Granulicella sibirica: one gene and its partner. The protein of the gene in region 2 interacts with the protein of the main gene of each other region in a pairwise test. Links are inferred from orthologs where the notes say so. Each region holds a gene or a part of one and is shown on either strand. Other genes may lie near its edges. The genes, in order: priA and GRAN_RS15500.

Region 1 (14,271 bases), on a different replicon or contig from region 2:
CATCGGGAGGCGCTCGATCTCCCGGATGGGAACGTTCAGAACACGCTGGAGAATCGGCTCAAGGTGGCCGGCGTGCTGCGACGGCTGCGGCCACGGGTGGTGATCCTTCCGTACTGGCAGGGACGGCACCCGGACCACTACACGTCTGCCACGCTTGGTTATGAATCCTGCTTCGTCTCGGGACTCTCGAAGCTCGATCTGGAGGGCGCGCCGCATCGTCCGTACAAGATCCTCTATGCGTCGCTTTACGCGGATGTCCGTCCTACCTTCGTCGTGGACATATCGGCCTACATGGAGCAGAGGCTGCAGTCGCTGCTCGCCTATCGCTCCCAGTACGCCACGCGACCCGAGGGTGGCGGGCTGTTTGTGCCGGAGGAGGAGATCCGGGAGCGAACTTTTGCGTCGGCTCGCCACTACGGGATGCTCGCCGGTGTTCGCTATGCGGAGCCGTTCGTTCAGAAAGAGGTCGCCCTCGCGAGCGACTTGATGATCATTCCTGTTCAATCGATCTGAGCGCCCGAAAGAGCGAAGAAGGCCCTTCAGCCTTTGCGAAGGCGGGCGAGGTCCCGGAGGTATTCTTTCAGGGGACGCGCCGGTCTTCCCCAGAAGACCTGTCCCGGACCCTTCATCTTCTTTCCACTGAGCACACCGGCGCCCCCACCGAGGATGACGCCTGCACCGACCGTCGCGTGCTCGCCGATGCCGACCTGGCCCCCGAGAATAGCGCCGTCCTCTACGATGCTTGAGCCTGATATGCCGGTCTGCGCGGCGATGATGACGTTTTCGCCGATGACGCAGTTGTGCCCGATGTGGACGAGGTTGTCGATCTTCGTCCCCGAGCCTATCCGCGTCTCGCCCAGGGCACCGCGGTCGATCGTGGTATTCGCTCCGATCTCGACATCGTCTCCGATGACCAGACTTCCCTGCTGCGGGAAGAGTAGATAGCGTCCCGTTTCGGCGTTCCTTGCGTAGCCGAATCCTGTTGAACCGAGCACGGCTCCTGCCTGCACGACCACGCGGCTGCCGAGGCGCGTTCGGGGATAAAGGGTCACTCGCGCCACCAGCTCCACGTCATCTCCGAGAATGACGTCCTCTCCGATGACGCAGCCGGGCCCTATTTGGCAACCCGTGCCCATGGCGACTCCGTCTGCGATCACCGCTGAAGGGTGGATCTCGCTCTGTGTCGGGCGCGCGCGAAGCCGGTCTCCAGCCTCTGCGAACGAGTAACGCGGATCACGCACGTAGGCTACTCGCTGGTCAGCCACGCCTTCGAGTTTTCTGGGGGCCAGGATTGCGCCTGCCGCTGATTCGAGGGCCGCGCTCAGTGTGTCAGCGTCGGTCGCGAAGACAACCGAGGCCGCATCGGCATCCTTCATTCCTGAGACACGGAGGATCTCGACTTCGCCCGCATTTCCTATCTGTTCGGCAGGCAGCAAATCGCGAAGCTTCATCTCTGGTAGATCCCCTTTTCGCCCTCGGGCCGTGTCTTCCAGCGGCGGTGCATCCAGAGCCACTGCTCCGGGTATGCCCGAATATACTTTTCCAGCACGGCGGTGAACATGGCCGTATTTGTGAGGGCATCGGCTTCGGAGTCGCCGGTTTTTACGAGGTCCAGCTCTTCGCCAAAGTGCAGCACGTATCTCCGCTCAGACTTCTCCCACAGAAGAAAGCCTGGGAGAACCGCTGCACCCGTTCTCTCCGCAATGCGCGGCACGCCGGACGCAGTGCATGCGGGAACGCCAAAAAACGGGACAAAGACACCCTGCGGCGGAGTCATATTGGTATCCATCAACACACCAACTGTCCTTCCGGCACGCATCGAGGCGATGAGGCCACGAGCGAAATCGTCTTTGTGGAGGACACGGTTGCCATGCTCGCAACGGATTCCATTGACGAAGTCGTCGACGAGGGGATTATCGAGACGGCGGATGACGATGTCCATGGGATTGCCCATCAGCGAGTGATAGAAACTGGAGAGTTCCCATGCGCCTAGATGGCCAGTCAACACGAACACGCCCTTGCCACGGGCGAGCGCTCGGCTGAAGTTCTCGAAGCCTTCATACCGGATGAACTTCTCGACCGTTTTGTGCCCGTACTGTGGCATATGACAGAACTCCGCGATCTGGTATCCCAGGTTGCGGTATGTCTGCCGCAGGATCTCTTCGCGCTCTGCCCCAGTCTTCTCGGGAAACGCCATGGCGAGATTCTGCTGCCCTACTGCCCTCAGGCGCGGAACGATCCGGTAGGCGATCCACCCGATGCCTGCCCCGACCTGTCTTGCTACCGCACGTGGCATGGCTGCCAGGAGTTCGACGAAGCAGCGAAGCAGCAGGTATTCCAACCTGTGCTTCACGGTAATCGTTGGAGCTCCCTGCTCCTGCTCGTTCAAACTCACAGTCCCAGTGTAACTGGCGGGTGGTAGGTGTCTGCTCGCTTCACTCTGTAGCAAAAGGTTGGGGCGACCCGAAGGCCGCCCCAACGTTTTCCTATCCGTGAAACTTAGTGGTTGTCGCGTGAGACGACGAAGTACTTCGCTACGGTGCGAACGAAGCCGCGAGCCTCGGGAGGCGTCGGCTGATTGCCCTTCAGCACTTCGGTGTAAGGAACGTTGCCGCCATAGACTGTGCGGGTATCATCCTCATTCTGCGAGAGGACCGTGCCGTCCAGATCAAGACCGGCAAAGAGGCCTTTTGAACGCGAGTAGGTGAGGAACTCGGCGTTGAGCTTCCAATCCGTTCCGGCCTGTGCGTTACGGCCAACCGGGCCGGCGGAAGCGGCGGCGTCCGCGCCGAGCTTGAACTTGTTCTTCAGCATGTCCTGCAGGCCATTCTGGTTCATTGCGATCAGCACGAGGTCAGTCGACTGTCCGCCGATCTGGAAACCGAAGCTTCCGCCCGTAAGCTGAACGAACACCGGTGCGCTCCAACCCTTCGGGGTGCGGCAGGTAGCAGCGCCCTGGCCGTACTGAGCGCCGACCACAAAGGCACCCTTCTTGAAGCTTGGAATTACGACGACGCACGATGCGCCTGCAAGGATCGACTGCGGAATGCCCTTATCGGGAGTCGCCATGATCTCGTTAATCACGGCAGACGCGTTGGTCAACCGCTCATCCAACTTCGCCTTGTCCGTGGCTGCAAACGACGTCAGTGAGGTGGCCGCCATCGCCATTGCGCATACAAATCCAGTAACCTTCGTCATTTTCTTACCTTTCAAAGTCAATCTTTAGATCGCGGTCCAAATGGCCCAGTGTCTATTGGGGTACGATGGCGTGCCCACCCCTGTGGTTGCATTGACTTCCAATGGAATCAAAATGGACGAAAAAATAGGGACTGTGAGTGAACCCGGTCGCCCGGCTCCTCTCACAGTCCCTCTCCCAGGTCTGTGTTGCGTAGAGTTACTTTCTCGTGCCTTCGGATAGTTCACAAGAGTACGTAGGTCTAGCGACTTAGGTAATCTACCCATTTACTTATTAGTAAACAGCTAAGCGCTTCTCGCGAGATCGGGATGGTGCCGCAGAGCTTCGACCGTCAGCCCGATCCGATTCTTCGCTCCGACCTTTCTCATGAGGCGGCCAAGGTGCGCCTTGACGGTGCTTTCATCGATGTTGAGAGCCTCGGCGATCTCCCGGTTTCCCAACCCCGTCACCAAGAGGCGAAGCACCTGCAACTCTCGTTCCGTGAAGGATACCGAGGTTGTTCCCGCGGCCTGATCGAGCTTAGAAGCATCCAGCAGACGTGAGAGCACCTTGCGCGGAGCCCAGATCGAGCCGTCATACACGACCTCAAGCGCAAGCCGGATCTCGGTTTCATCCGCTGTCTGGGGCAGGTACCCCTTGGCTCCCGCTCCGATGACCTGCTGAATGTACTCCTGGTCCTTCGAGTCGCCGATGACGATGACGCGCACATGCGGCCGAACCCGGCTGAAGGTCGCCACGAGTTCCATGAGGTGCTGCGTGCAGCTCGCATCGATGAGTACGACGCGGAGGTCCACGTCGTTCAAGACACCTGGGACCGAGAGTGGAATGACCTCGCCGCCGGCGAGCCGCCCGGTGGTGTTGGCGCGCATGATGGCCTGCAGCCCCATGATGCGCATGGGGTCTGTCGCCACCAGCCCGACCCGAACGGGCGTTGCCGGTGACTTCGACACGGAATCGTCTGGAGAAAAGCCTTTGCCCGCGTCCGTCATAGCTTCCAGAGACCTGGCACCCGTCCTGCAAGTTCGACATGGTGAAGCGCTACGTTTGTTTCGAGCCCAGAGGACCGCGGACGCTTAAGACGCCGTTAGAGCATAGGCAGGACGATTCCCTGCTGATGCTGGTACTTGCCCTTGCGATCCGCGTAGCTGACCTCGCACACTTCGTCCGATTGGAAGAAGAGTATCTGGCAAAGCCCTTCGTTCGCGTAAATTCTCGCGGGCAATGGAGTCGTGTTCGAGATTTCGAGCGTTACGAAGCCTTCCCACTCGGGCTCAAACGGCGTGACGTTCACGATGATTCCGCAGCGCGCATAGGTTGACTTGCCGACGCAGATCGTCAGGACGTCGCGTGGAATCTTGAAGTATTCGATGGAGCGAGCCAGGGCGAACGAGTTCGGCGGAACGATGACGCTCGGGGCCTGCACCGTGACGAACGAGCGTTCGTCGAAGGCTTTCGGGTCGATGATGGCGCTATTGACGTTGGTAAAGATCTTGAACTCGTCCGAGACGCGCAGATCGTAGCCGTACGAGGACAGCCCATACGAGATGACTCCATCGCGCACCTGCTTCTCGCTGAACGGCGCGATCATCCCGTGTTCCAAGGCTTGTTCCCGTATCCAACGATCGCTCTTGATTGCCATCTTGCTCCACTTCCTCCAAGGTCCGGAACCGCATTCAGGACGCCAGCCTCGATACTAAGGCACGGGGTTTTGCATTGACAATCAGGGCTTGCCTTCCTAACATCGGGACAGTAGGCACCTCCGATCCCCAAGGCTTCGCCGGGACATGCCGCCTCCAGAGGACGATCACCGTGATCAAGCAGGATCTAGTACAGCGGATCGTCGAGCGCACCGGCCTTCCGAGAACGAAAGCCGAAGCCTCCGTCGATGCCATCTTCGATTGTATGAAACAGAGCATGCTCAGCGGCGATCGAATCGAGCTTCGCGGCTTCGGTGTGTTCACGGTGAAGCCGCGGAAGACGGGCATCGGCCGCAATCCCCGCACAGGCGCTGAAGTCAGCATTATTCCCGGCAAAGCCGTTCGCTTCAAGCCAGGGAAAGAGCTTCACCTGCTCGACTAAGCCAGCTCCCAAGAGGTTTAAATCAGGATGGCGTCCGCCGACCGGCTCCCGGTCTCCCTCAATTCGCACGAGGACGGGCCGTCCGAGCCGGACGCTCATTCGCCTCCGCATCAGGAACGCTGGCGCGACCGGCTATGGCTTCACGTTGTGCTTTTTCTCCTGACCGTGCTCTCCACCACCGTGGTCGGCATGCGCTACATGGAGAACTTCCTTACCGACCAGGTTCCCCTTTCTTCCGACGCGGATGTCTTTCCGTATGCCTGGGTGTGGCATCATCGCGCCGCGTTTGCCACGGGTCTTCCATTTTCGCTGACCGTGCTGGCGATTCTCGTTGCCCATGAGTTCGGCCACTTCTTTTCCTGCCGGCTCTACAAGGTGCAGGTGACGCTTCCCTACTTCCTGCCTGCGCCGACGCTCAGCGGCACCGCAGGAGCCATCCTCCGCATTCGTGGGCGCGTTCGGACGCGATCGGCGATGGCCGTGATTGCCGCCGCAGGACCCATTGCCGGGTTCCTTGTCGCGATCATTGCGGTCGCTGTCGGGCTTGTCCTCTCGAAGTCGACTCCCGCTCCCGTGCCCCAGGTGATTCAGTTCCAGCCACTCCTGCTGCACCTTGTGGACGCATTGCTGCGAGTCTTTCGTCCTGAGACAGCTGCGCTGGATCGCATTATTCCTCACCCCGTGCTCGTCGCAAGCTGGGTGGGCCTGCTGATCACCTCGCTCAATCTGGTTCCGGCCGGCCAGCTTGACGGCGGTCACATCCTCTATGCTCTCTATCCCCGCGCCCACCGCGCGACTTCCTTCGTGACAATCGTACTACTCGCGATCCTGGGGACGTTCGCGTGGGTCGGATGGTTTGCCTGGGCGATCGTACTGGTGATTCCCGGCTTGAAGCATCCGCGGCTTAAGGAAGATCCTCCCCTGCATCCGTGGCAACGTGCCCTGCTTCCGATCTGCCTTGTCATCCTGATCCTGAGCGGAACCTTGAGCCCATTTGCCGGAACCAGTCTTCTTCAGATCGTCACTCACCACTGACGCCTGTGTTGTTACATCAGGTGTACGGCGTCCACATCGATGACGAGGCCCTTGCGCGGAATCCCCTCGGCCTCCGCGAAGGCCAGCATTGCCCGCAGCACCTCTTGCAGCACTTGCCTCTTCTCCGCCTTCAGGACAAAGTGATACCGGTAGATTCGCTTGAGGCGGACGATGGGAGCAGCCGCCGGGCCAAGCACACGCACCTTCTCCATCGCGCGCTTCTGCAGCCAGCGACCGAGCACTCCGGACCAGCCTGTCGCTTCTTCAAGCTTGTCGCTCTGGATGACCACATTTGCCAGGACGGCGAAGGGAGGATAGTGCATCCAACGCCGATAGTTCATCTCCTTGGCGACGAAGCCCGGGTAGTCGTGCTTTGCCGCGAAGGTGATCGCGTAGTGGTCCGGATGGTAGGTTTGCACGACAACTTTCCCTGGGAGATCTCCGCGGCCCGCCCGGCCTGAGACCTGGGTGAGGAGTTGGAAGACGCGCTCCGCGGCGCGGAAGTCGGGCAGGCCCAAGGCGAAGTCCGCGCCCACTACCCCGACCAGCGTGACCCCGTGGATGTCATGACCCTTGGCGATCATCTGCGTCCCGACGAGGAGATTGATCTCACCGGCGTGAAGGCGCGTCAGGAGGCGCTCCATGTCGGAGCGCCCACGTACCGTATCGCGATCCATCCTTCCGATCCGTGCGCTGGGGAAGAGCTCCTGCAGCCTCTCCTCGCCCTGCTGCGATCCCGCGCCAAGATAATACAGGTGCTCGCTCTCGCACTTTGGGCAGACCTTCGGGACTGTTCGGCGAAAACCGCAGTAGTGGCACTCCAACCTCTGCCCAACGGGGGCGCGTCCGTCCGTTCCCTCGACAGGCTTGTGATACGTCATCGAGATGGCGCAGTTCTCGCACTCGATCTTCTCGCCGCAGCTTCGGCACATCACCACGAAGGAGTATCCGCGGCGGTTGAGCAGGATGATGACCTGTTCGCCGCGATCAAGCGTGGCCTGGGTCTCCTCGATGAGCTTGCGCGAGAAGACCTCTTCCTTGCCGACCGCCTGAAACTCGGCTCGCATGTCGATGAGTTCGACTTCAGGAAGCGGCCGGTTCGCAACCCGCTCGCGCATCTCCACACGCGCATAGCGGCCGCGATCGGCGTTAGCCCAGCTCTCGAGGGAGGGCGTCGCCGAACCGAGCACCACTACGGCGTCGTTGAGCTTTGCGCGCATGACCGCGACGTCGCGGCCATGATAGCGGGGCGTCTCCTCCTGCTTGTAGCTGGAGTCGTGCTCCTCGTCGACGATGATGATGCCAAGATCAACCACCGGGGCGAAGACCGCCGAACGCGTTCCGACGACAACCCGCGCCTCGCCACGGCGGATTCTATGCCACTGCTCAGCGCGCTCGTCGGGTGTGAGTTGCGAGTGCAGAAGCGCCACCTCGCTCCCGAACGCTGCAACCATCTGTCCCGTCATCGCCGGGGTCAGGCCGATCTCGGGAACGAGCAAGAGAGCGCTCTTTCCCCTCTCGAGGGCTCGGCGCATCGCCGCGAAGTAGACCGCCGTCTTCCCCGAGCCCGTGACGCCATAGAGGAGATGCGGCGCAAAGACTCCACGGTCGAGGGCGACTGCGATCGTTCCGAGCGCTTCCATCTGCGTCTCGTTGAGGGCGTGTTCGTGGGCATGCTTCTTTCCGTGGGTGCTGACGCTGCCCATGTCGAAGGCTTGCGCTACGTCTTCCAGGCCGACCAAGCCGCGCTTTACCAGCGTCGCCAGCGTCGAGTCGGGGATACCCGTGTCCCGCAGCGACTCCCGCAGATCCCTCACCCGCATGCGGCCACCGACGGCGGCCAGTTCAGCCATGACGGCGAGCTGATTCTCATTCAGCCGCGGTAGACGTCCTCCGCCTTGCTCGCCGCCTCCCTCCACCAGGACGGCAACCCTCTCGGAACGGCGTGCGTCGCGCTCCTCCGCGACGGCCTCCTTCACCAGCCACTTCTTCCGCACCATCGCGTCGAGCATGGCCTTGTTCGCCTGTGTCGCAGACCGCAGCGCTGAAGCCTTCGCGCTTTCTCCGCTTTCGAGATAGTTCAGGACGGCATATTCGCGATTCTGCTCCTCCGGAGTGAGCCTTGAACGCCGCGAGGATCCCTTGGCCGCGCCCTCGTACAGGACGCGCCGCCCGGCCTCTCCAATGCGGTAGACGAACTGCCGCTTCACCTCGGCGCTCAAAGGAAGCATTCCCCGAAGGACCTCGCCGAGCGGAGCGACGTAGTACTGGGCGATCCACAGGGCGAGCTTCGTCAACTCGTCGGGGAGAAGCGCTACTTCATCCAGCACCGCCTGCACCGGCTTCGCCTCGACACCCTCCGGAAGAGGCTCATCGTGGAGACGAACCACGACTCCCATCAGCCTCTGTCCGCTGAACGGCACAAGTACGCGCGCACCCACGACTGGCATGGTGCCGATTCCATTCGCATAGGTGAAGGTGCGGTCGAGCGGCACAGGAAGCGCCACGTCGCAGTACAAAGCCATCATTCCAGCTTAGCTGCTCGCCAACCATCCGGGAAACGGCGCGGCCGTCCTAGAATCAGGCGAGCTGTTCTCACCGGGGAGATTGTGATCGACCTCACCTATCGCACCGCCAGACCGAGCGACATCGCAGGCATGGCGAGTCTTCGCGCCCAGACGTGGGGCACGGAGGACTACTGGCAATCCCGCATTCGCGGCTACATGGATGGGACGATCAATCCGCAACACGCCTTACCTAGCCGAACGCTCTTCGTGGCTATGGTGGGGGACGAGGTCATCGGCCTGATCGGCGGGCACCTCACCCAGCGCTTCGACTGCGAGGGAGAGTTGGAATGGATCGATGTCGCCCCTGCCCATCGCGGGTCGGGTGTGGCCTCTGCGCTCTTTCTTGAACTAGGTGAGTGGTTCGTTCGGCAGGACGCGAAGCGGGTCTGTGTCAACGTGGAGCCTACTAACCACGCGGCTCTCCGGTTCTACAGGAAGCATGGTTCCGAGACTCTCAACGAGCATTGGCAGGTCTGGCCCGACATCGGCGCAAGCCTATCCGCGCTGCGGCCCCTTTAGGCCGAGGGCGCCCATTACTGTCTGCAGGTCCTTCCAGGCCTCGCCTTTCTGCCGGGGATCGCGCAGCAGAAATGCGGGGTGATAGGTCACCACGACTTTCGCTCCACGCGCGCTATGCCAGCGTCCGCGCAGGGAGGCAAGGGACTGCCGCACGCCAAGCAGATAGGTCGCCGCCGTCGCGCCAAGGGCCACGACGATCTCCGGCTGCACGATATCCATCTGCCGTATCAGGAACTGCGAGCATGTTCCTGCCTCGATTGGTTCGGGAACGCGGTTCGCTGGAGGGCGGCACTTTACGATGTTGGCGATGTAGACGTCTTCGCGCTTCAGTCCCATCGCCGCGATCATATTGTTCAGGAGCTGCCCGGCTTTGCCGACGAACGGCACGCCCGAGGCGTCCTCGTCCGCTCCTGGGCCTTCGCCAACAAACATGAGCCGCGCATTCGGGTTGCCGTCCGCGAAGACGATGCTGTGGCGTCCCGCGTAGGCCAAGGGGCACCGCGTGCAGTCGCCGATCTCTTCCTGCAGAACTCGCAGCGCACCGGCCCGCTCTTCAGGCGCAACCCGGACCGGAGGTAGAGGCGCAAGTTCATCGAAGGAGGGTGGCTTGGGAATGGAGATATCGCTGTAGGGAGTGGAGCTGGCCTGGGGAGGAGCCACAACCGCAGGCTTCACCGGGGCGACAGGTGCAGGTGGGGTAGAAGGCCGAGGCGAAGAGACGGCAGGAGCAGCAACCGGTTTGGCCGCGACAGGAACATCCTGCGCCACGAGCGCTTCGGCGGGCCCAGCCAGGGTCGCCGCAAGCCGAGCAACAAGTTCGCTATCCGAGTCCCCATCCTGCCGGTAGAAGTCGTACACCCCAAGGTCGCGAAAGTACTCCACGTATCCGCGCAGTTGCTGCGCTGCTTCCGAACCCTGGCGTGCCTCTCCATCCATCCCGGCGCTAGAGCCTCGTTCCGACGACAGGTTCAACCTTCTTCGCCTGAACGACGAAGGTTACGTGCCCGTCGCGAATCTCGTCCTGCGCCACGCGGCAGGCTTTCATCGACTTCGAAACCATGAGAGGAGGAGCACCCGACTGCAACTGGCGAGCCCGACGTGCTGCACCCTTGACAAGGCTGTACTTATTCAGCAGACCTTCGTTGACTGTCATGATATATATCCCCCGCGGGATGTGGTTGTGTTGGTGTAACTCGAATCTACCGCATCCGGGAATATTTCGCAAAGTCCGTGCAACTCTTAGCCCGCCTGAAACGTCCCCAGGGCCGCCTGTAACTTGGTCGAAGCCTCGTCGGTCCGGCAACTGGCGGCGATCGCGTCCACCGCCTCGGGATCGTGGCGCTCGAATAAAACGATCGCCTTCATCTCCGTCACCGCCTGGTCGAGCACATCGTTTACGAGCGCATAGCGGTATTGCCGAATCCTCTTCAACTCCTCACGAGCCTCGCGCAGACGCCGCTCAATCACCGACTCGACGGTCATATGCTCGGCCTCGCTGCGGTTTCTCAGCCTCATCTCGAGCACCTCGGGACTTGGCGGCATGATGAAGATCGAGACGGCTTCGGGCAGCTTCTTCATCACCTGCATGGCTCCCTGCACGTCGATATCGAGAAGCAGATCCCGCTTCTCGGTCTTCGCATGCGCGAGTGCCGAGAGGGCCGTGCCGTAGTAATTTCCGAAGACTTCCGCCCACTCGAGAAAGTCTCCCGCCGAGATCATCCGCTCGAACTCCTCACGCGTGGTGAAGTAATACTCCTGCCCGTTCTTTTCGGAGCCGCGCGGCGCCCGCGTCGTATAGGAGATCGAGAAATCCAGGCCCTCGACCAGCGTCCGCAACTGGCTCACAATCGTAGATTTTCCTGAACCCGAAGGAGCCGAAATGATAAAAAGAATTCCCGCCATAGTGCTTATCAGACTCCAAAGAAAAGCGTATCCAAGAAGTCTACCGGACACGTCTCCAGAGGGCGTTGATCCTGGGCGAAGCGGCTCGGCCGAGGGTTATTTTTGTTTATTTTCTTTACTCCAGATTTTGCACCTGCTCCTTGCACCGCTCGATCTCCGCCTTCATCCCTAGCCCGATGTCGGTCAACCGCAGGCCGCGCTCTCCCATCGCGCCGTTCATCTTCGAGACCATCGTGTTCGCCTCGCGGTTCATCTCCTGCAGCAGGAAGTCCAGCGCCTTGCCGACCTCGCCGCCCGCATCGAGCATCGCCTGGAAGCGCCGGGCATGGGTCTGCATGCGGACGATCTCTTCCTCCACATCGCTCCGCTCCGCGAGCATCGCGGCCTCGGTCAGGACACGCTCCTCGCTGGCCGCTGCGCCTTCCAGCAACTCGGCAAGCCTTGTCTTCAGCCGTTCGATATGTGCTTCCCGCACACCCTCGCGGAGGGCGGCCATCTCTCCGGCGAAGAGGAGCAGGCGGTCCATCCCGCTTCGCAGGCCAGCCACCAGGGACGCTCCTTCAAGGCTTCGCGCTTCGTTGAAGCGCTCCATGAGCGTAACTGCAGCTTCTTCGATCGCTGCCGCATCGATCACGCGCGCCGCGACTTCCGTGGTCATTACGCCCGGCACACGCAACATGCCGTTCAGATCAGGCTCACCGGTCACTCCATGCTTCTCGGCGGCCTCGCGGTAGTTCTTCACCAGTTCAGCGAGCAGGAAATCATTTCGCCGGACCTGCACCGACCCCGCTGCGCGATCGAGATCGAGCGACACCTCAACGTGGCCACGTGTCACCGCGCCGCGCACGATCGCCCGCAGCCGCGCCTCCAGTTCTTCGGACCCGGAGGACACACGGATCTGCAGATCGAGAAAGCGATGGTTGACGCTCTTCACCGTCAGCGTGAAGCCATCTCCGTTTACGGTCGCGAAACCCGTCATCGAAAGGACACCGCTCAAGCCACACCCTCCAGGCCGACACGGTCGTTATCCGCGAACTGCATATCGTGCAGGCGCCGGTATGTCCCCGAGTGAACCATGAGTTCCTCGTGCGTTCCTACTTCCGTGATCTGCCCCGCTTCCAGTACAACGATCCTCGTTGCACGCCGAACAGTCGACAGGCGATGAGCGATCACGAACACCGTCCTTCCCTGCATGAGGTTCGCCAAAGCCGCCTGTACGAACTGCTCGCTTTCTGTGTCGAGCGCGCTGGTCGCTTCGTCGAGGATAAGGATCGGCGCGTTCTTCAGGATCGCCCGGGCGATTGCAAGCCTTTGCCGTTCGCCGCCGCTCAGGCGAACACCCTTCTCGCCGATCATGGTGTTGTAGCCTTCCGGCATGCGCAGGATGAAGTCATGCGCCAGGGCCATCTTCGCGGCTTCTTCTACCTTGCTGAGCGGAACGTCCGGCTGACCGTATGCGATGTTGTTCCGCACGGTGTCGTTGAAGAGCACGGTCTCCTGCGTCACCTTGCCGATCTGCGCACGCAGGCTCACAAGCGTGACGTCGCGCACGTCATGGCCATCGATGGTGATCGAGCCTGCGCTCGCATCGAAGAAGCGTGGGATGAGGTTCACCAGCGAACTTTTACCCGCTCCGCTCGGACCCACAAGCGCGATCACCTCGCCGCGTTGGACGTTGAGCGTTATGCCGCGCAGCACGAGCTTCTTTTCGCCATCGACGTCGTAGCCGAACTCTACGTCCTTGAAGTCAAAGCGCCCGGAAAAACCCTTCAGAACGTGCGCGCGGCGCTTCTCGCGGACCTCGTCCTGCGCATCCATGAACTTGAAGATGTCCTCGCTCGCGCCGAGCGCCTGCTGAAAGCTCGTGTAGAACATGGCGAACTTCCGAACAGGATCGTAGAGCGTGAAGACGGCGATGATGAACGACATGAACGAGCCAACCGTCATCCGCTGATGAAGAATCTCCTGCCGTCCGAGGAAAAGCAGAAGCGCGATCGCCACTGATCCAAGGGCGTCCATCAAGGGCGAACTGATCGCCGCCACACTCATTGATTTCAGGTTCGCCCGGAAGAGTCTTCGCGCCGCACGACGAAAGCGATCCATCTCCCAGATCTCCATGCCGAAGGCCTTCACGATGCTGTTGCCCGTAATGGTCTCGTGCAGGATGTTCTGGATCTCGGCGAGCTTGTCCTGTCCGCGACGCGTGGTCTGCCGTACCCGCCTGCCGATGCGCCGGGCCGAAGAAATCACCACTGGAACGAACAGGAGGAGCACCCACGAGAGACGTCCGCCGTAGAAGATCGCTACGCCGACGAGGAAGATCAACGTGAAGAACTGCTGCAGGAACTCGCCCAGCACAGCCGACATCGCCGTCTGGACTTTCTCGATGTCGTTGATCAATGTCGACAGCAAGGAGCCCGTCGAATGCTTCTGAAAGAAGCTCATGGAGCGCCGCAGCACGGCGTTGTAGAGATCGTTCCGCAGGTCGGTGATCATGCCAAAGCCGGCGTAGTTCACCAGGTACGTGCCTGCGTAATCCGATATCGACTTCACGATTGCCGACATCACGAGCGCATACGCCATGACGGTCCAGGCGTTGTGAAAGTGGCTCGGCACCAGCAGGTGCAGGTCTAGAGGATGTTTGAGATAGGGGGTCTTGAAGACCAGCACAGCGTCGTTCGGCACATCCGGATTCAGCACCTTATCGAAGATCTGCTTCACCAGCAGAACCCGGAAGGCTGCCATAGCCCCCACAAGGGCCATCAGAACCACTGAACCAAGTGAGTAGAGGGCGTAGGGCCGCATATACAGCAACAAACGCCAGATGCGCCTTACACCCATCCCAACGCACCTCGCCAAGAAACCATGAGGCCCATTCTATCGCCGTACGAGCCTACCGTGGCATGTCCCGATGCGTCACCTTTACGCGGTATCCCGCATCTCCGAGTCGCCGCTGCATCTCTTCCGCGATCA
Region 2 (14,123 bases):
TGCGCCGCCGCCAGCACTTCGGTCTGCTGATACCCTTTGTTGAAAGCTTCCGCCTCCCGGAGCTTCCGCGCCATCTCTTCCGGCATCGCCGCGCCCGTCTCGTAGTGTCGCGCATAGTTCGCGAACACCTCCGGATACAGCGCCCAATGCTCGTTGAACTGAGAAGGAAACTCGACGAAGTCCCGAGGCACCGACGTCCCCGCCAGACTCGGATACATTACGTTCGACAGAATCCCATGCAGCCCGTGCCCGAACTCATGGAACATCGTGATCACATCATCGAAGCTGATCAGCCCGGGATCTCCCGGAGCAGGTTTCGGATAGTTGCAGACGTTATAGACCACCGGAATCGTCCCAAGCAGCTTCGACTGCCCGACGAACTCGCTCATCCATGCCCCGCCCCGCTTGTTATCCCGCTTGAAGAAGTCGACGTAGAACAGCGCCAGCGTCTTGCCCGCGTCGTCGAAAACCTCAAACACCCGCATATCCGGGTGATACAAAGGGAGGTCCTTCCGCTCCTCGAAGCGAAGCCCGTAGAGCCCCGAAGCCGCGAAGAACACCCCATCCTCGAGCACGCGGTACGCCTCGAAATAAGGCTTCACCTCCGCCTCATCGAGATCGAAGCGGGCCTTCCTCACCTGCTCGGCATAGAACTCCCAATCCCAGGGCTCAAGCTCAAATCCACCACCCTGCGCATCGATCAGAGCTTGAATCTCCGCCGCCTCGCTCCGTGCCTTCCCGGTCGCCTCGGCCACAAGTCCGTCCAGGAATTTGCCCGCCGCCCCCGGGGCCTTGGCCATCTGGTTCTCAAGCTTCCACTCCGCGTAGCTCGCCTTGCCAAGCAATGCCGCCTTCTCCGCTCGCAGCGCCGCCAGCCGGGTCACGATCGCTCGCGTGTCCGTCTCACCACCCCGCTCCGTCCGGTTCCACGCCTGCTCGAAGACTGCCCGCCGCGTCTCCCGGTTCGTCAGGTCCGCAAGAACCGGCTGCTGCGTCGTGTTGTGCAGCACAAGCACATACCCCTCGACCCCACGTTCCTTCGCAACCTCGGCGGCTCTGGCGATCTGTGCCTCACTCAACCCCGCCAGCACCTCGCGATTGAGCGTATGGAACGCACCTTCTTTATTCGCCGCCAGAAGCTTCGTCGCAAATGCATTCTGCAGCGTCGACTCCTCCTCATTCAGCTTCGTGATCCGAGCCTTCTGGTCGTCCGTCAACTTCGCGCCAGCATGAACGAAGTCCTCATGCGTCACCTCCAGCAGGCGCAGCGATTCTGCATCCAGCCCAAGCGACGCCCGCTGCGCAAACACCGCATCCACACGCGCAAACAGCTTCGCATCGAGATAAATGGCATCCCCATGCGCCGCCAGCTTCGGAGCGATCTCTTCCTGCACGGCTTGAATCAGGTCGTTGGTATTCGCCCCGGCAACCGCGCCAAACACCGACATCACCCGGGCAAACAGTCGCCCGGTCCGCTCCATCGCAACAATCGTATTCTCGAACGTAGGCGAATCGGAGCTTTCGGAGATAGCCCGAATCTCTCGCCTCTGCTCCTCCATCCCAGCCTCGATCGCCGGGAGGTAGTCCTCGTCCTTGATCCGGTCGAAGGCCGGAGCCTGAAACGGCAGCGCACTCGGCGCGGAAAACGGGTTACTCGGTTCAAACTCCACACTCTGCATCGCGCCCAAATCTCCCATCATCACCAGGTACCCTCTTCGCAAACCTCTCAGCAGACGCGATATTCAAGACTAAGCCCTTCCAGCCTCGGTAAAACCGAACATTGGTAACCGGACGAACGAGTCTGCCCGAACGCCCGCAGCATCAACGCCGCAGAAGCCAAACGCGCGTTATCCTAGAAGCCTGTGGCCATCTCCGCGACAACCGATCAGATCCTCGCGAAGCCGCACACCCTCGCAGCGGACTACGTTGCCCTGCTGAAGCCGCGCGTATCCACAATGGTCGTCATCACCGCCGGAGCCGGTTTCTACCTCGGCAGCCTCCGCAGCGGTATTTCGCCCTTCCACGCAGGCCTCATCCAGGCTCTCGCCGGTATCGCGATCGTCACCGCCGGCTCGAGCATCCTCAACCAGGCCCTCGAGCGCCGCACCGACGGCCTCATGCGCCGCACCGCCGACCGCCCCATGGCCGCCGGACGCATCGGCCTCGCCCACGGACTCATCCTCGGCTTCCTCGCCGTCTTCCTCGGCTCCCTCTATCTCGCCCTCGAAACCAACCCCATCACCGGCATGCTGACGCTCCTCACGGCCATCAGCTACGTCGCCATCTACACCCCCCTCAAGCGCGTGACGGTCATCAACACCTTCATCGGAGCCTTCCCCGGAGCCCTCCCACCCCTCATCGGCTGGACCGCCGTCCGCGGCGTCATCGAGTGGCCCGCCGTCGCCCTTTTCGCCATCCTCTTCGTCTGGCAGTTCCCCCACTTCATGGCCATCGGCTGGATGTACCGCGACGACTACCGATCCGCCGGCGTCCGCCTCACTCCCACCCTGCCCAACATTCGATGGGCCGCCCGCTCCACCGTCATCCAGGCCCTCTTCTACGCCGTCATCATGATCCCCGTTTCCCTCTGGCCCACCGCCCTGGGCATCACCGGCATCCCCTACGCCATCGCCGCGACCATCCTCTCCATCGGCTACCTCGTCTACACCGTTCGCTTTGCCCGTATCACCCGCAGCCCCGAGCTTCCCTCCTCGCGCGTCCCTGCCCGCGAACTCCTCCGCTTCTCCGTCATCTATTTACCCCTGCTCCTGGCCGCCATGATGCTCAACGCCCAGGGCCGCCTGCTGTTTTAGAGAACCACGCCAGAAAGATCTCATGCCCACCCAAAGCCTCCCCATCACGCCTTCCCGCACCCCTCTCTCGATCGTCGTCGGGATCGTCGGCGTAAGCGCGATCGCAAGCCTTTTCCTCGCCTGGCTCGTCTACTACCACCAGCCGTCCGACGTCGCCGGAACCCAGCTTGCCTTCCTTCCCGCGCTCAACGCCGTCCTCAACACCTGCTGCACCGTGGCCCTGCTCTTCGGCCTGTCCTTCATCCGCCGCCGCGCCATCACCCTGCACCGCAACAGCATGTTCGTGGCATTCGTCTTCTCGTCCCTCTTCCTCGTCTCCTACATCACCAACCACGCCCTGCACGGCGACGCCCACTTCCACGGCACCGGCCCCATCCGCCCCTTCTACTTCGCCCTCCTCATATCGCATATCCTCCTGTCCGTCATCGCTCTCCCGATGATCCTCATCACCTTCTTCTTCTCGCTGACAGGTCGTTTCCCACTGCATAGAAAAATCGCCCGCTACACCTACCCCATCTGGCTCTATGTCTCCGTCACCGGTGTCATCGTGTATGCCATGCTCGCGAGCTACCGATAGATGCCGTTACGCTCCGACACCCGCATCCTCCTCCGTACCGGCCTCTGGATCTTCGGCACCGGAGTCGTCTCCGCCGCGCTGATGCTCTTCGCCTTCGGAGGCGTCACCCGTCAGGGCCCGCATACGAATCCCGGCTGGCTCTGCCTGATGGTCGCGATGGGCTGTCTTCCCACCGGTACCCTCACCCTCGCCCTGGCAGCACTGAAGTTCGTCGGCGACCGCCACCGCGAAGACTAAGTTAGTAGATCTGATACCGCCTCGTCTGCGGAGTGGCAATCAACTTGGCCGTGTTGAAGCCTTCCGCCAAAGCCTTCCCCTCGATATTCGCCAGCAAACCGGTATCCATGGTCCCCGCCCGCGCCAGAACCCAAAGCTCCTTGTGATTCGGGCTCCCCACCAGCGCCCAGTCATAGTTCGGATCCACCGCAAGCACCCAATACTTCCGCGAGAAAGGCCAAAGAGTCGTCACTTTCAACTTGCCGCTTCCCGTCTTCTCTGCGGGCTTGCCACTCTCGTTCCGCACCTGCGTGAAGCCCTTCTTTGTCTGGCACGCAATCACAAACTGGAGGCTGTCTTTCTTGTCCCCAAGCGCAACCAGCACCACCGAGTCGTGGTCGCACACCTTGTCCCGCTTGGTTTGAAGACGCGCAATCTCGTACCAGTTCCCCGTGAACTTGGTCAGGTCCAGCATGGGCACAGCCGTCACGGTCTGACCATGCGATACCTGCCCCAAGGCCAGCAATACTATCAAGCCCAACATCGTCCCGAGCCGCGTCGACATCCGCACCACCCTCCGCTTCACCATTCGATGCACCCAGCACCGCATCCTCTGCCCCAAAAGAAAATGGCTCCCCGGAAGCCACTCCCGGGGAGCCAGAATGCCTGACCGTTACTGATCGTGTTTCCTGCTGAATGCCCGTGAGATGTCGTTATCGAACTCACGCAGCGCATAGCTCGCGGCATCGATCCCCAGGTTGAGCGCATACTGCTGGAGAACACTGCCCGCGTCCCTCTGGCTCACCGGGTAATAACGTGAGGACACCCCCGCCGCTAGTCCCGCGCCAAGAAGTTCGCTCAGGTTGACCGTTTCTTTGCCGGAGTCCGCGCGCGTGATAAAGATCCGCGTCAAGGAGTACTCGAGGCGCTTCTTCTTTCCGCCCGTGCCGAGTGTGTAGTACCGCGTGTCCTCGTGGGTCAGAGCCGGCACGAGGAACTCGACCGACATATTCTCAATCGACTGATCGGCAAGCGAGTGCCAGAAGTAGCGGCCATAAGCAACCGCGCCACCGTGGAACTCTGGCGTGGCGGCCCGGGCATCGTTATATCCCGCAAGAAGCGCTGCCAGCGCAAACGCCGACGGATCAATCGTGTCAGACGCCGCGGTTGTGAACTTATTACGAATCGTCTGTGGAGGAAGCTGAGCCCCAACTCCCACCGAGCGATAGTTCGGAATGATCCCAAGAACACGCTTCGAAGGCGTGTTTGAGACCGGCGGAGCCGTTGCGCCTTGGCCCGTCGGCCCCTGATCGATCAGCCCCGCATCCGGCGAGTCGGGAAGGCTCGAACTAACGTCGTTGGTCGCAACCAGCGTTTCGCTTTCGCCCTTGGCCCCGGTTTGAGCGCCTGCACACGCGCCGAGTGAAGTCAACATCAGCCCGATCGCCAGCAGACTGGAGAACCGGGGCACACGGGGAACGCTGAAATCTGAAGAAGTGGTCATAAGTATTTTCTGTTTTCCTTCCGATTGGACGCAGCAAAGCCCGCCTTCGACGCAGAACGTTCTCTATTCTGCACCTGCATTGCAAACGCAGGACTACTTTTGCATCTTTCAGACAAGAAAACGTTTCGCTCGCAGCATTGGATGTAGTGTGCGGGAAGCTGCCGGTTCGTTACACATTTCCGTTCTGCTGATCAGCAGATAATCTAACGCCAACGATGAAACCCAATCGCCTCGCCCTCAGCGTCCTCCTGATCCTATCCCTCGCCGCAACCAAAGCCCACTCGCAGGCGCCGCCCGACAGCCATCTCCTTTTCCAGACCGATCACCCCTGGTCTCCCCGCACGAACATCAACGCCGACACCGTCATGGTCTACGGCATCGATGACACCACAGCCTCCCGCATCAAGTCCTGGCGAGACCACGGCTATCACGTCACCGTTATGACCGGCGTCGCCTGGGGTCGCTACGCCCCCTATCTGCGCGGCGACTTCGACGGCAAGGAGCACTGGAACGAGACCCAGCAGGAGAAGTCCGGCAAGCTCATCCTCCACAGCGGCCGCGAAGTTCCCTACATCTCCCCGACGATCTCCTACGGAAACTACCTGGCAAAGGGAGTGGAAGCCGCCCTCGACGCCGGGGCCGAGGCCATCTATCTTGAGGAACCCGAGTTCTGGGCCCGCGCCGGCTGGAGCGACGCCTTCAAGAACGAGTGGCAGCGGTATTACCACGAACCCTGGCAAGCTCCCGACGCCTCCGCGGACGCACAGTACCGCGCCTCCAAACTTAAATACTTCCTCTACCAGCGAGCCCTCGCCCAGGTCTTCGCCTCCGTCAGGATCTACGCCGCAGCCAATCACCGCCGCATTCACTGCTACGTCGCCACCCACTCCCTCATCAACTACGCCCAGTGGCAGATCGTCAGCCCCGAGTCTTCCCTCCTCAACGTTGGTGCCGACGGCTACATCGCCCAGGTTTGGACCGGAACCTCCCGCGCCGTCAACACTTACCAGGGCGTCACGAAAGAGCGCACCTTCGAAACCGCCTTTCTCGAATACGGCGCATTGCAGAACATCGCTCGCTCTTCCGGCAAGCCAATCTGGTACCTCAACGATCCTATCGAGGACAATCCCAACCACTCCTGGGTCGACTATCGACGCAACTGGGAGAGCACCCTCACCGCCTCTCTGCTCCAACCCGTCGTCTCACGCTACGAGGTTCTCCCCTGGCCCGACCGCATCTTTGGCCCCAAGGGCTTCCACCTCATGTCCGACGACGCCACCGAAAAGTCCCTCATCCCCAGGTCCTACGAAACCGAACTTCAGACCGTATTCCACGCCCTCGGCCACATGGACCAGCCCGCAGACGCCATCCACTGGGAGTCCGCCGGAACCCAGGGAATCGGCATCCTCGTCTCCGACACCCTCATGTTCCAGCGTGCCGCCCCCACTCCATCCGACGAGAACCTCGGAAACTTCTACGGCCTCGCTCTCCCTCTGATCATGCGCGGTATGCCTGTGGAGCCCGTGCAGATAGAAAGCGCTACATCAACAACATCCAGCAACTTTCTCAAGCCATACAAGATCCTTCTCCTCACCTACGAGGGCCAGAAGCCGCCAACTCCCGCCTTCCACACTGCTCTGGCCGCATGGGTCCGAGCCGGAGGAGCCCTCATCGTCCTCGACGACGACAAGGATCCCTATAACCTCGCCCATGATTGGTGGAACGCTGCCCCCAACCACTTCGCCACTCCGCGCGAGCATCTTTTCCGAACCCTGGGCCTGAGCCCCAACGCCGAGGGCCTTCACCGCGCAGGCAAAGGTTACGTCCTCTTCTCCGCCCAGAGCCCCACCGCTCTCGCACACTCTCCCTCCGGCCCTGGGACCATCAACATCCTCCTCCAGCAGGCCGCCAAACCCATCCACCTCACCCTGAAGCAAACCAACGCTCTCGTCCTGCGCCGAGGCCCCTACGTCATCGCCGCCGGCCTCGAAGACGAAGCCGTCACCCCAGTCACCGTAACCGGCAACCTCATCAACCTCTTCGACCCCAATCTCGCCGAGTCCCCCTCGCTGTCCATACATCCCGGAACCCGCGCCCTCCTCCTCGACACAAATCAAATCAAGCCTTCAGCCCCCAGGGTCCTGGTCGCCTCCGCCAAGATCACCCACGAGCAGTCCACCCCCTCAAGCCTCACCTTCGACGCAGAGGGCATCGACTCGACCGAAGCCGTAGCCCGCATCTTCTCGACCAGCCCCGTCAAGGAGATCACCCTCAATGGCACCCCCATCGCCTCCGGCCAGTACCAGCAAAGCCCCCAGACCCTGCTCCTCCACTTTCCCAACAGCGCAACTCCTCAGCAAATTCATATCGTCTACCAGTAATTCCACCCCCATTCCCACATCCCGCCGTCTGCTATCCTCAACCTCTCAGACGAAACACGGAGCGAAGCAATGGCAAAAGGCGTCAACAAAGTAATCCTCCTCGGCAACGTCGGCAAAGATCCCGAGATCCGCGCCACGGCCGGCGGCATGCAGGTCGCGAGCTTCACCCTCGCCACCGCCGACCGCCAGAAAGACGCTCAGGGCAACTGGACCGACAAGACCGAATGGCACAACCTCGTCGCCTTCCAGCGCACCGCCGAGATCGTTCGCGACTACGTCAAAAAGGGCACACAGCTCTACATCGAGGGTAAAATCCAGACCCGCTCCTGGGACGACAAGGAGTCCGGCCAGAAGAAGTACCGTACCGAGATCCTCGTCAACGACCTCCAACTCCTCGGCAGCAAGGGTGGCGGAGCCTCCGAAGGAGGAAGCTACGGAGGCGAGACCCGCAACAGCTACTCCAAGCCAAGCTCCACCAGCTACGATCAGCGCCAGCCAGCCACCACCCCCGACTATGGTGATACCGGCATCACCGACGACGACATTCCCTTCTAGACCATTTCCCAATATGGTTCAAACAACGAAAGCCGCACGCTAAAGTGCGGCTTTCGTTGTAGTCAGAGCCCTTTGCGAATGACATTTGCCGATTACACTCTGCATAGCTCCGAACGGTGCAAGGGAGTAGCGCGATGGAAGGCTCTGAATTCGGCGGTCGGCGACACGTTCGGGTTGGCTACAGCGGTGGAACCGTGACGGTACGCTGCAACCTCTCAGGCCCATTCCTGCCCGGTTCCCTCATCGATATCAGCATCAGCGGCTGCCTCATCCTGATGCAGGATCCTCTGCCGGTCACACCATCGCAGGTCATCGAGCTCCACTTCGATCTCAACAGCCTCGCCTTTCGTGTCCTCGGCTTCGTTCGCCACGCCCGCAAGCCAAGACAGATCGGCGTCGAGTTCCATCACCTATCCGAACAGGCCAGGAGCGATCTCGAAGGCTTCATCGACTACTTCGCCCCTGCCGGCGTCAACGTGCTCCAGCCTTAGTTCGCCGAAGGTGCGTCGATATGGTCGACAACGAGCACTGGCACCGGCTCCTTGGCCGCATCGAGCTTCAGTCCAAGCTGCTCCTGGATCGCCGTAAACAATGGCGGTGGTGAATCCTCCCCTGCCATCGCGCTATCCGGCGTCCAATCCAGCTTCACGTCGTAGCGCTCTGACAGCCCCGTCTTATCAACCACGACGCGCCCCGCAATCTGTGAAAGCTGCTCCGCAATCAACGTCACCGTCAGCCCCTGCCCATGGAAGTACGTCCGGCCCGTCCCGATCGTCTTTCCGTCGGACTTCGTCAGCGGCAACTTCGAACCGCCCTTCGCCACCACCAGGTCATACGCCGGCAACACCCGAGTCTCCGTGTGCACCTTCATCTCATACCTTTCCTCAAGCAGCGCCCGCACCATTCCCCGTTTGATCTCTCGCCCTTCCTCACCGCTTCCCTTCCGAATTCTGCCATCCGTCTCTTCGTCGGACTTCGCCTCGATATCGAACCGCGTCGACCCCAGCCACCCCGGGCCGTCCAGGATCTGCCGCGACGGCATCCCATACGCCCACTCCATGAGCGCCACCAGCGTAATGTTGATCGCACTGAACCGCCCGTCCGGCGGATAAATGATGTGTGTATGCCCGTCAGGCGAAGGCGCCGCCGGCTTGATCGTTGCCACCTCGAACGCAGGCCCCGCCTGCGCTAAAACCATCGGCCTTACCCCTATCAGGAGTCCGGCCAGCATGAGAAATCGCCAACCCACCCGAGCCATCTGCATACCTCCAACCATAATCGTGGCCGTCCTTGAACACGACTATATTTGAGTCATCCGGATACCTGCATCTGCAGAACGTCTCGCCATCAAGGCTGCATCTCGTATGCCCGTGCTATCATGCGGCTTCCCAGGAGTCAGCCATGTTTGAATCCTCTCCCACCCCGGGCAAGCCTTCCAGGCGCGGGAAGCTGCGTTCTCAGCAAGTGGGAGACTACGCCCGGCTCAACCGCGAATATAAAACCTATCAAATCGAGCTCGATCTGCTCGCCAACCGCACATTAGCAAAAATACGCCAGCGATCGGGCGGCGCAACCACTCCCCAGGCTGAAACCAGCAGTCCAGCACAAGACATGGAGTGGCTGGCCGCCGCCAAAGCGCAGCTGGACGAAGTCTCCTACTTCCTCGATAAGGAGCACATAGACCTCGAGGGCGGCTGGGTCTGTCTTCACGCCGCGAGACGCCATGCCGTCTACGGCCTCGACTCCGACGAACTGCCTATCCAGGCGTTCGTCGTAAAAGCCGAAGCCAGGAAACTTGTCTCCTGGCGAGCCGACGCCATCGCAAATCTCCTCGACGTCAAGCACGAGCCCTTGACCGCTGAACGCATCATCCAGGCCATGGCCCTGCGGGATGAGTACTTCTCAAACCAGTACCACAAGATTTGGATGGTCGGCGAGCAGCTTGACCACCTTCTCTGGACATGCGCCTACGCGCTGGTTCTTCTTCTCCCGCTTATCTTCTTTGGCTCCAAGCATCCCTGCGACACTCCATCACCCTGGAGCCCACAGATGATAGGCGCGGTCTTCTTCTTCGGTCTCTTGGGAGCGGCCATCAGCACGGCAGGCTCCCTGATGGACGCCAATAGTAATAGCAAAATTCCGGAACGCGTAGCCAACCAGTTCGTTACCAACGCTCGTTCGCTCTTCGGAGCAGGCATCGGACTCGCCGGCTACGTCTTCTATCAGGCAAAGTTTGTGGAAATCCACCTGGTCTCAGGCGTCGGGCAGGCAGACTCTCTGACTGTCGCCTTCGCGTTCGGCTTCTTGGGTGAAAAACTTATCAGCAATGTCCTTGGTTCGCTAAGCGGAAACAAGTAACAGGATTCACCTTACATACGAGAAAGTCCCGCAAAGGTTAGTCGAATCCGCGATCGCCTCCGGAGTAAACACAGGCATCTTCGCCCCGGAAAAGAACGCAAGCTGCATGCTCTTGCCGACAACATAGGTCGCGAACCACTGCGTATCGTCATGCCCACACAGCGTGTTCTTATGCAGAAATGCCTTCGCCGCGGGAATGGTATTCAGCCGGTAAAGGTTCCCCACCCCATCTGCGCCGCCTTCGCCGTTAAACAGCGCCGTCACCTCCGGCCCTTCCAGCGTGCGAATCTGCGCAAACACAAACGGCGTGAAGTTGATCACGAGTTTCTCGTTCCAGAACGCAAGATCGCCTGTAATGCTCTTAGCCGTCGTACTCGACGCCCGCCAAATCCCCTTCTCCTGCGCCATCCCTGAGGAGCACATCATTCCCAGTATCAGGCTCACGGAGAGCAGCATCGATCGTGTCATCCCCCAAGCATGACACTCTTCGAGACACTTGATCAACTAGCGGCGGCCGTTAAGATCGATGGGCGAATGCGGAAGACGGACCAGCGCTCGAATCGGCCTCGTCCCCAAGATCCATCGCCGCGATAAGCCCCTTGCCGATAGTGAACAGGTGAACGACCTCGCTGTCCGAAAGCACATCCCCTTGAAGGCTCTTCACAAGTTGGTGCACCCTGACGCGGGTCTTGCCTCCTTCTTCGTCGCTTAGAGCAAGCGGTTCAACATGGGGATCGAACTCGCCCCATTGCCGCGTCCAATACGCCCGGATCTCTTCCTTGCCGACAACCTTCCCACCCTCCGATGCCTTCGGCCAGGTCACGTCTTCCGTCATCAGTGCCAATGCCCCGTCGATATCCCGAGCGTTAAAGGCGGCGTATGCCTGGGCGATAAGTATTTGTGTCTGCGTCATAGACCCCTCCGAGAGACATTATGTGTACTATACACATGAATGGGCCAAGTGCCTCGGCGACCTGTGAACTAAAAGAAAACGCGTGTATGGTACATACGTTGAGCAAGGCCTGCGTCATGCCAAAGAAAGCATCGTTCGATCCGCATATCCGGTCGTCGTTACCGGACCTGCACCGCTCGGTCCTCGACATCGTCGGCATCTTCAACAGTCCCGAGCGCGACGCGGCCATGCTCGAGAGCGCGGGCCTGACCCTCGAACGAGCCCTGTTCCCGCTTCTCGTGCTCATCAGCAAGTACGGCCCCATAGGCGTTGTCGACGTAGCCACGCGCGTCGGACGCGATTACACCACTGTCAGTCGCCAGGTAGCGCGTCTCGAAGAGCTCGGCCTCGTCGCCCGTCGCGCCGCTTCATCCGATCGCCGCACCCGCGAAGCGACCGTGACTCCACAGGGCAGGGCGGCGACAGACGCCGTCGATGCCGCGCGAGAGCGTCTCGCGTTGCGAATGTTCCGCAACTGGTGCCGCGCCGACTACGACCAGCTTCTTCGGCTCACCCGCATGTTGGCGGATGGCCTGGATGAGACCCCCGCGCCCGGATCGAAGCTGGCCGAGGCCATGGCTCGACGCAAACGGACTCCTTCCCCGGACACAAAGAGATAAAGTGAATCGGATATCCCGCTCCCTTCTGGAAGAACTACGAGGAGAGTCCCGGACTGTCTTTAGGAAAGATAGGGCCAGGAAGCCCCTTGCAAGACGGTACGCTTCGTCCGAAGAGAGACGTCCGTCCGGCGGGAGATAGCCGACATGATCGCCATGAAGGAAGCGGCTCGCTGAGATACGGCGCGACGCCATAAATCGCACCCGCATCGACAATCATCATGTTGCCCTCGGGCAGGATCAGGAGTGTACTGTTGCCGCGATTCGTGGCGATCTGGTGGATTTCAAGGACTCGCGGTCTCCATGCCGGGAGGGCTATCCAACCGGGCGCCGCAGCGCGGAGAAGGTTTGCAGGAAGGCTTTCAAACGCCGCAGGAGCAAGCGAACTCAGTAAGAAGCGGCGACGTGGAAACATGCGATATGGTACGACACCATTCCAACTCCTTCGTATGTGGCTGCAGGGCTACGTCGATTGGGTTGCGGGTGGTTCGGCTGGGTAGTAGAAGGCGTGGATTGCTTTAATCTTGCCGTCAACAATGTGGATTTGGTCGCAGACGTGATCGATTCCGCTAACTGTCTCCATGTCGAAGATGGTGGCGACGTAGTCTCCTTCGACGATGTTCCTCTTAAGCTGAACGCTCTTGACCATCGGTAGAATGTGGGTGAGGAACCCTTGGACCATGGAGCGCCCGGTTAGCTTTGGCATGCGCGGGCCCTCAAAGGTGACGTCTTCCGCGAAGGGGAGGTTGGACGGATCTTTGGTCGTAAAGCACTCCAGATAGGCTTCGACTGCAGCGATGCTTTGTTCTCGTGACATGAGTTATCTCCACTAGACGTGATCTTAGACGCAACAGCTTAATGCCGATCGTCCGCATGTCGAACAACGGACCGGATGAATGAGAGCTTCGCGATCTACCTTTGTGAGCCATGTCACCGGCCCCTGCCGCTTTGTACCGCCTCCAGATCGGCCTCTACCTTCGTCCGCAGCTCTTCCGGGCCAATCACGTAAGCCCGCGGGCCATATCCAAGCGTCACGAAGTGAGCCTGCGCGAAGCTCTCGAAGACTACGTCAACCACTTCGAATCCGTCTGAAATTAGAGTTCCATCCGGCAGTGCTGCGGTCGTGATCGAACACCATCGCCGGAGGTGCAAGGCCGCTGCAACCTCCATCGCAAGCCGCGCCGTATACCTCTGCTCAGTTGGATCCAGCCGCACCATGGAGTTCTTCCAATAGCGTCCAAGATCAAAGTCCGCCGGCCGCTCGAACGTCAGCGGAAGCGCCACCGCGTCCCGCATCCGCCCCACCCGGTACGTCCGCAACCCTGCGGATGCCCGAGCCACCAGGTACCAGACCCCCTGCTTGCACACGATCCCAAGCGGATCCACCGTACGCGGCCCGGTCGTTCCGTCTGCCTTCGTATAGAGGAAGGTCATCTTCGCATCTGCCGCCACCGCATCCTGTACCGCCGGCAGCGACGATAGATCCTCCGAGTGCGGGCGCCATCCGCTCGAATCGATATGCAGCCTCGCCTGGATCGAAGCCGCCCGCATCCGCATCGCTCCCGGCATCGCCGCCAGCAGCTTCGAGTAGGCCCGCTCGGCCGCCGCCACCATCTGCGGATCTCCAAGCGTGTTCGGCTGCGCCATCAGCAAGGCCCGCAGCTCGTGCTCGTCCAGCCCCGGAACCTTCGTCCGCCATCCCCGCTCCAGCTCCCACCCGCCCTTGTACCCGCGCATCGCCGACACCGGAATCCCAGCCACGCACAGCGCCTCCATATCCCGGTGCGCCGTCCGCACCGAGATCTCCAGCCGCTCCGCAAGCTCCCTCGACGAGAGCCGTCCGTGAGCCTGCAGAAGCATCAGCGCTGAAAGAAGTCGATCGGCTTTCATACCGCTAGTTTCTTTTGAGGAATAGGACACACTGTGGCATATTAGCGCTCTTACCTTGGAACTCGTGAGGCAAAAGCCTCCGACCAAGAAGGAGACCCAATGGAAGTGAAAGAACTCTTGCTCAAGCTGTTGGACCGCGAAGCCGTAGCCTCGCGCAAAGCCATCGAACGTCTTCCCGAAGGAAACAACACCTGGAAGCCCCACGAGCGTTCCATGGAGCTTGGCAGTCTCGCCTCTCTCTCCGCGACGATGCCCGGCTG

The links.
Region 1: the proteins of GRAN_RS15500 (region 2) and priA interact in binary tests that used the Escherichia coli proteins (3 or more experiments, as listed by UniProt). The link is inferred for Granulicella sibirica from one-to-one orthologs.

What each region holds. Positions count from the first base shown.
Region 1 is NZ_RDSM01000001.1:318,080-332,350, forward strand. What follows is about bases 6,079-9,147. They hold priA (replication restart helicase PriA), read right to left. Parts: upstream 8,836-9,147; coding sequence 6,322-8,835; downstream 6,079-6,321. Other genes in these bases: GRAN_RS01345 (site-2 protease family protein), read left to right, coding at 6,079-6,310; GRAN_RS01355 (GNAT family N-acetyltransferase), read left to right, coding at 8,920-9,147. Also shown: bacillithiol biosynthesis deacetylase BshB1, read left to right, coding at 1-513; GRAN_RS01315 (UDP-3-O-(3-hydroxymyristoyl)glucosamine N-acyltransferase), read right to left, coding at 540-1,451; GRAN_RS01320 (lysophospholipid acyltransferase family protein), read right to left, coding at 1,448-2,353; GRAN_RS01325 (lipid-binding SYLF domain-containing protein), read right to left, coding at 2,500-3,198; GRAN_RS01330 (response regulator transcription factor), read right to left, coding at 3,481-4,185; dcd (dCTP deaminase), read right to left, coding at 4,281-4,835; GRAN_RS01340 (HU family DNA-binding protein), read left to right, coding at 4,910-5,275; more of GRAN_RS01345, read left to right, coding at 5,303-6,078; more of GRAN_RS01355, read left to right, coding at 9,148-9,396; GRAN_RS01360 (uracil-DNA glycosylase), read right to left, coding at 9,373-10,332; rpoZ (DNA-directed RNA polymerase subunit omega), read right to left, coding at 10,340-10,549; gmk (guanylate kinase), read right to left, coding at 10,636-11,298; GRAN_RS01375 (YicC/YloC family endoribonuclease), read right to left, coding at 11,414-12,295; GRAN_RS01380 (ABC transporter ATP-binding protein), read right to left, coding at 12,292-14,139; RNase adapter RapZ, read right to left, coding at 14,192-14,271.
Region 2 is NZ_RDSM01000002.1:1,096,035-1,110,157, forward strand. What follows is about bases 6,383-9,303. They hold GRAN_RS15500 (single-stranded DNA-binding protein), read left to right. Parts: upstream 6,383-7,560; coding sequence 7,561-8,046; downstream 8,047-9,303. Other genes in these bases: GRAN_RS15495 (hypothetical protein), read left to right, coding at 6,383-7,491; GRAN_RS15505 (PilZ domain-containing protein), read left to right, coding at 8,181-8,537; GRAN_RS15510 (TIGR03435 family protein), read right to left, coding at 8,534-9,303. In the rest of the region: GRAN_RS15465 (M3 family metallopeptidase), read right to left, coding at 1-1,700; cyoE (heme o synthase), read left to right, coding at 1,863-2,813; GRAN_RS15475 (DUF420 domain-containing protein), read left to right, coding at 2,836-3,390; GRAN_RS15480 (hypothetical protein), read left to right, coding at 3,391-3,627; GRAN_RS15485 (lipocalin family protein), read right to left, coding at 3,629-4,171; GRAN_RS15490 (hypothetical protein), read right to left, coding at 4,280-5,110; more of GRAN_RS15495, read left to right, coding at 5,326-6,382; more of GRAN_RS15510, read right to left, coding at 9,304-9,310; GRAN_RS15515 (hypothetical protein), read left to right, coding at 9,448-10,404; GRAN_RS15520 (hypothetical protein), read right to left, coding at 10,411-10,872; GRAN_RS15525 (nuclear transport factor 2 family protein), read right to left, coding at 10,922-11,317; GRAN_RS15530 (MarR family winged helix-turn-helix transcriptional regulator), read left to right, coding at 11,434-11,976; GRAN_RS15535 (nuclear transport factor 2 family protein), read right to left, coding at 12,437-12,790; GRAN_RS15540 (helix-turn-helix transcriptional regulator), read right to left, coding at 12,904-13,863; GRAN_RS15545 (DinB family protein), read left to right, coding at 13,963-14,123. UniProt on the Escherichia coli protein: Plays an important role in DNA replication, recombination and repair. Binds to ssDNA and to an array of partner proteins to recruit them to their sites of action during DNA metabolism. Acts as a sliding platform that migrates on DNA via reptation.